DNA from 2 places in the Streptomyces nojiriensis genome. Region 1 is predicted to be linked to the other one. Evidence: predicted binding sites of a transcription regulator. Region 1 holds the regulator's gene; the other holds the start of a gene.

Region 1 (3,407 bases):
GGTCGTCGCCCCAGACCCGCTCCACCAGCTCCGCGTCGTGCCGGCCCTCGACGTAGATCCGGCCCGCCCGCGCCACCCGCGCCCGCGCCCCGGGCACGGCCAGCGAGCCCGAGGCCGTCCGGAGCGGCCCGGCGGGCCGGCGCGCGGGGCGGATCAGGGTGACCACCTCGCCGTCCAGCAGGAACCCGCGCGGTTCCATCGGGAACACCCGCCGCTTGCCGAAGCGGTCCTCCAGGGTCACCGTGCCCGCCTCGCAGGCCACCACCGCGCCGCAGAAGTCCGTACCGGCCACCTCGACCACCAGGTCGGGGTCCGCCGCCACCTCCGGCACGGCCTTGGGTCGCTTCCACTGCGGGGTCAGGTCGGGGGAGTACTCGCGCATCCGGCCGACAGTAGGAGAGCCGCGCGCGTCACGCCTCCGACACGCCGAAACGGGCCGCCAGTGTGGCGCGTTGGGCACGGACGAAGTCCGCCCCGACCACCGCTCCGTGACCCGGTACGTACAGTGCGTCTTCCCCGCCCAGCGACAGCAGCCGGTCCAGGGCCGCGGGCCACTGCCCGGGAGTGGCGTCCGGGCCCGCCATGGGCTCGCCCGACTCCTCGACGAGGTCCCCGCAGAAGACCACCTCGCGCTCGCCCGGCACGAAGACGGCCAGGTCGTGCCCGGTGTGCCCGGGCCCCACATTCGCCAGCAGCACCTGCACGCCGCCCAGTTCCAGCGTCCACTCGCCCGACACCGAATGCCGGGGCGGCACCAGCAGGTCCACCGCCTGCGCCGCCTCCGCCTCCGCGAGCCCGTGCCGTACCGCGTCCCCGCGCAGCTCCTCGCGTCCCGTCGACAGCAGTGCGGCCAGCCCGACCGCCCCGAACACCTCGGCCCCGGCGAAGGCGGCCGCGCCCAGGACATGATCGAAATGACCGTGCGTGAATGCGATATGGGTCACGCTCCGGCCCGTCAGCCGCTCCGCCTCGGCCCGCACCTCGGACCCCTCGCGCAGGCACGACCCGGGGTCGATCAGGAGCACCGAATCCTCGCCCACCACCAGCCCCACGGTGCAGTCCCACACCGGCAGCCGCCGCCGGCCGGCCCGTCCGGTCAGCCGTTCCCAGCCGGACTCTTCCCAACGCACGTCCATACCGCGACGCTACCCTGGCGGGCCTCCCTTGCCAGGGGCTTACCGCCCGGCCGTACACTGAGCGGGGGCTCTCTGGCACTCGAACGATCAGAGTGCCAACGAACACGGCAGAACACGGCAACGGACCACAGCTGGAGGTGTGCGCGATGCTCAGCGAACGCAGACTCGAAGTGCTGCGCGCCATCGTCCAGGACTACGTCGGGACGGAGGAGCCGGTCGGCTCCAAGGCGCTCACGGAGCGGCACCGGCTCGGCGTCTCGCCCGCCACCGTGCGCAACGACATGGCCGTGCTGGAGGAGGAGGGCTACATCGCCCAGCCCCACACCAGCGCCGGCCGGATCCCCACCGACAAGGGCTACCGGCTCTTCGTCGACAAGCTCGCGGGGGTCAAGCCGCTCTCGTCGCCCGAGCGCCGGGCCATCCAGAACTTCCTCGACGGCGCCGTCGACCTCGACGACGTGGTCGGCCGCACGGTGCGGCTGCTCGCGCAGCTCACCCGGCAGGTCGCCGTCGTCCAGTACCCGAGCCTGACCCGCTCGACCGTCCGGCACGTGGAGCTGCTCTCGCTCGCTCCCGCACGCCTGATGCTCGTACTGATCACGGACACCGGGCGGGTCGAGCAGCGGCTCATCGACTGCCCGAGCCCCTTCGGGGAGACCTCGCTGGCGGACCTGCGGGCCCGGCTCAACAGCCGGGTCGTCGGGCGCCGCTTCACCGATGTGCCCCCGCTCGTCCAGGACCTCCCCGAATCCTTCGAGGCCGAGGACCGCGGCACGGTCTCCACCGTGCTCGCGACACTCCTCGAAACCCTGGTCGAGGAAGCCGAGGAGCGGCTGATGATCGGCGGTACCGCCAATCTCACCCGCTTCGGACACGATTTTCCCCTGACGATCAGGCCGGTGCTCGAAGCACTCGAGGAGCAGGTCGTGCTCCTCAAGCTGCTGGGCGAGGCCAACGAGTCGGGAATGGCCGTACGGATCGGGCACGAGAACGCCTACGAGGGACTGAACTCCACGTCGGTCGTCTCGGTCGGTTACGGTTCGGGCGGCGAAACAGTCGCCAAACTCGGCGTGGTCGGACCGACCCGCATGGACTACCCCGGAACGATGGGAGCGGTACGCGCAGTGGCACGTTACGTCGGACAGATCCTGGCGGAGTCGTAAGTGGCCACGGACTACTACGCCGTTCTCGGCGTGCGCCGCGACGCATCGCAGGACGAGATCAAGAAGGCCTTCCGGCGCCTCGCGCGTGAACTCCACCCGGATGTGAATCCGGACCCGAAGACGCAGGAGCGCTTCAAGGAGATCAACGCGGCCTACGAGGTGCTGTCGGACCCGCAGAAGAAGCAGGTCTACGACCTCGGCGGCGACCCGCTGTCCTCCTCGGGCGGTGGCGGCGGCGCGGGCGGCTTCGGAGCGGGCGGCTTCGGCAACTTCTCCGACATCATGGACGCCTTCTTCGGCCAGGCCTCGCAGCGCGGCCCGCGCTCGCGGACCCGGCGCGGCCAGGACGCGATGATCCGCCTCGACCTGGAGCTGGACGAGGCGGCCTTCGGGACGACCAAGGACATCCAGGTCGACACGGCCGTCGTCTGCAACACCTGCTCCGGTGAGGGCGCCGCTCCCGGCACCTCGGCGCAGACCTGCGACATGTGCCGCGGCCGCGGTGAGGTCTCGCAGGTCACCCGGTCCTTCCTGGGTCAGGTCATGACCTCGCGCCCCTGCCCGCAGTGCCAGGGCTTCGGCACCGTGGTCCCGACCCCGTGCCACGAGTGCGCGGGCGACGGCCGGGTCCGCTCCCGCCGCAGCCTCACGGTCAAGATCCCGGCGGGCGTCGAGAACGGCACCCGGATCCAGCTCGCGGGCGAGGGCGAGGTCGGCCCCGGCGGCGGCCCCGCCGGCGACCTGTACGTGGAGATCCACGAGCTGGCGCACCCGACCTTCCAGCGGCGCGGGGACGACCTGCACTGCACGGTCACCATCCCGATGACGGCGGCCGCGCTGGGCACCAAGTGCCCGCTGGAGACGCTGGACGGGCTGGAGGAGATCGACATCCGGCCCGGCACCGGGTCCGGCCAGGCGATCCCGCTGCACGGGCGCGGCGTCACCCACCTGCGCGGCGGCGGACGCGGCGACCTGATCGTGCACGTCGAGGTCACCACCCCGGGCAAGCTGGACGCCCAGCAGGAGGACCTGCTCCGCCAGCTGGCGAAGCTGCGCGGCGAGGAGCGGCCGATGGGTCAGTTCGCGCCGGGTCAGCAGGGTCTGTTCA
Region 2 (3,407 bases), 2.1 Mb from region 1:
TGACGCGGCCGAGGACCTCGTCGTGGCTGCCGCCACCGTCGACGATGGTGGTGTCGTCCTTGGAGATGGTCACGCGGCGGGCGGAGCCCAGTACGTCCAGACCGGCCTGGTCGAGCTTGAGGCCGACCTCCTCGGCGATGACGGTGGCACCGGTGAGGGTGGCCATGTCCTGGAGCATCGCCTTGCGGCGGTCACCGAAGCCGGGGGCCTTGACGGCCACCGCGTTGAAGGTGCCACGGATCTTGTTGACGACGAGGGTGGAGAGCGCCTCGCCCTCGACGTCCTCGGCGATGATCAGCAGCGGCTTGGAGGCGCCGGCCTGGATGACCTTCTCCAGCAGCGGCAGCAGGTCCTGGATCGAGGAGATCTTGCCCTGGTTGATCAGGATGTACGGGTCGTCGAGGACGGCCTCCATACGCTCCTGGTCGGAAACCATGTACGGCGAGAGGTAGCCCTTGTCGAAGGCCATGCCCTCGGTGAACTCCAGCTCCAGGCCGAAGGTGTTGGACTCCTCGACGGTGATGACACCGTCCTTGCCGACCTTGTCCATCGCCTCGGCGATGAGCTCGCCGACCTGCTGGTCCTGCGCGGAGAGCGCGGCCACGGCAGCGATGTCGGACTTGTCCTCGATCGGGCGGGCGGTCGCGAGGAGCTCCTCGGACACGGCCTTGACCGCGGCGTCGATGCCCTTCTTGAGGGCGGCCGGGGAAGCACCCGCGGCGACGTTGCGCAGACCCTCGCGGACCAGCGCCTGGGCCAGCACGGTGGCGGTGGTGGTGCCGTCACCCGCGATGTCGTTGGTCTTGGTCGCCACCTCCTTCACGAGCTGCGCGCCCAGGTTCTCGTACGGGTCGTCCAGCTCGACCTCGCGGGCGATGGTGACACCGTCGTTGGTGATGGTGGGGGCGCCGAACTTCTTGTCGATGACGACGTTGCGGCCCTTGGGGCCGATCGTCACCTTGACCGTGTCGGCAAGCTTGTTGACGCCGCGCTCGAGGGCGCGACGGGCGTCCTCGTCGAACTTCAGGATCTTCGCCATGGGAGCGGTTCAGCCCTCTCGAAAACTCGGGTTTAACGAGCTGCGCCCCTCGCCGCCCGGCAATCAGCGGGGTGACCAGGGGCGCAGCTCAAAGCAGTACTGATGAAGAGAATTACTTCTCGACGATCGCGAGCACGTCGCGAGCCGAGAGGACGAGGTACTCCTCGCCGCTGTACTTCACTTCGGTGCCGCCGTACTTGCTGTAGAGCACGATGTCGCCGACGGTGACGTCCAGCGGGAGACGCTGGCCGTCCTCGAAGCGACCCGGGCCCACCGCGAGGACGACGCCCTCCTGGGGCTTCTCCTTCGCGGTGTCCGGGATGACCAGGCCGGAGGCCGTGGTCTGCTCGGCGTCCAGCGGCTGGACCACAATGCGGTCCTCAAGCGGCTTGATGGCAACCTTGGAGCTGGTGGTCGTCACGATCCGACCTCCCCCTTCGGAGATCCGGGGTTAACTGTCTGAGGTGGCGACCAGGTCGATCCGTCGTCGCGGGTGCCGGATCTGCCTGTCGCTGTGTTGGCACTCACCGGGGGTGAGTGCCAGGTGCGAGACTATTCCGGCGATTAGCACTCGGTCAAGCGGAGTGCCAATTCCCGACCCCCGGGCGTTGCGCGGACCGGATCCGCAAGACCGCCCCCCGGGGTCACACGCAGGCTCAGGATCGCTACTCTCCACCGCATGAGCTGGAGAAACGCCGAACTGCGCTGGCGCGACATCATTTCGATCGCCGTCGGTCTGGCGATCGGGATCTCCGCGTTCTCGTTGGCCGGACCGCGACTGATGACCAAGCTGACGGGGGTGGAGGGCACCTTCCGCGCGGAACAGTGCTGGGAGCAGAAGGACTACGACGGGGTGGCGCAGCGGGCGTGCGCCGGTTCCTTCACCGCCGCCGACGGATCGTTCACCATCCACCGGATCACGGCCGAGGAGCTGTTCGAGACCGATCCGGCCGGACCGGTGGCCTCACGGGTCAGCGGACCGTCGGCCAAGGAGGCGGTGCAGCCGGGGCTCATGTCGCTGGCGCCCCTGCTGGGCATCGGGCTGCTCGGCTTCGCCTACCCGCTGTGGGCCCTGGTCGCCGCCACTCTCGACCTGTTCGCCCGCGTGCGACGCCGCCGCCGGGGCAGGGCCCCGGGGGCCGATACCGCCGCGGCCGCGGCGACCGTCCCCGAAAAATCATACGCACGTCCGTTCGACCTCACTACTGTCCCCGGTATGACCAGGTCGAACTCCGGTGTGCGATGGATCCACGCCGTACCGATCGCCATCGGCATCGCCGTCGGCGTCTTCGCGTGTCACACGGCCGTACCGCGGCTGATCACCCAACTGACGGGGGTGGACGGCACGTTCCGCGCGGAGCGCTGCACCTGGAGCGACGTCGATTCCGACGGGGACCGGACGATGTCCTGCGCGGGGGACTTCACCACCTCCGACGGATCGTTCACCCTCCCCGGGATCAAGATCGACGGCACGTTCGACGACCGACCGGTGGCCGGGGTTCGCGCTCGCGTCAGCGGGCGGTCGGCCGACCACGCGGTGCAGATGGACTTCGCCACCTCGCTCGCGCCCATAGGCCTGGGGCTGACCGCCTTCGCGTTCCCGGCCTGGGCCCTGACCGCGGCCACCCGCGACGCCCTCGACCGCCGCAGGCGTCGCCGAAACCGCCCGCCGCAGACGGACGGCGACCCCAACTCGTGGGGCCCGCTCCCGTCCGTGTGACCCCTCCCCTGCGGGGTGCCCTGCGGGCGGCTCGGCAGTTCACGGCGCGGGCTGCCCCCGCCGGGGCCGGGTGCCCTGCGGGCGGCTCGGCAGTTCATGGCGCGGGCTGCCCCCGCCGGGGCGGCGCCTCAATCGCCGGCGGGGCTGGGTGGTGTGGGGCGGTGCCCCGCACGAGGGTCTCCTCGGCTCGGCGCGTTCGGGCTCGTCCCGGCCAGGCGGCCGTGGTCGCGCCTCGTCCTGCGGGGACCCTCCTGCGTGTCCCCGCCCCACGGCAGGGCTTCGACGGCGGAAGGGGAGTGGGGACGGGGCGGGGTGTCCCCGCAGGACGAGGCGCGACCACCGGGCACAACCGAGACACGCAGCACGCGCCGAGCCGAGGAGACACCCCGCCCCGGCCCCACGGACCGACCCGAACCGACAAGCCCGCCACACCCAGCCCCGCCGGCGTTTGAGGCGCGGGTCCGGGCAGAGCCCGGCACACGACCCGAGCCGAACACACCGCCGAGCACCCCGCAGGGGCCCGGGCAGGGGCTCGGCGTCGATCCGGCGGGGCCGCCCGAAGGGGATATGTGACGCTGGAGCCGTGCGCATCCTCGTGGTCGAAGACGAAGCAGGCCTCGCCGAATCCCTGCGGCGCGGCCTCTCCGC

Evidence for each region. Region 1 encodes HrcA, which represses chaperone genes, less so after heat shock. Its sites were predicted from a motif close to TTNGCACTCNGNNNNNCNGAGTGCNAA; they were not measured.
Region 2: the regulator HrcA is predicted to act here: its motif matches at 1,604-1,630, upstream of groES (co-chaperone GroES).

Annotation. Positions count from the first base shown of each region.
Region 1 is NZ_CP071139.1:3,393,347-3,396,753, reverse strand. It holds gene JYK04_RS15885 (DUF3097 domain-containing protein) at 1-382, opposite strand, end outside; gene JYK04_RS15880 (MBL fold metallo-hydrolase) at 411-1,136, opposite strand; gene hrcA (heat-inducible transcriptional repressor HrcA) at 1,283-2,299, shown strand; gene dnaJ (molecular chaperone DnaJ) at 2,300-3,407, shown strand, end outside.
Region 2 is NZ_CP071139.1:5,468,949-5,472,355, reverse strand. It holds gene groL (chaperonin GroEL) at 1-1,039, opposite strand, end outside; gene groES (co-chaperone GroES) at 1,152-1,460, opposite strand; gene JYK04_RS25650 (hypothetical protein) at 1,719-2,759, shown strand; gene JYK04_RS25645 (response regulator transcription factor) at 3,343-3,407, shown strand, end outside.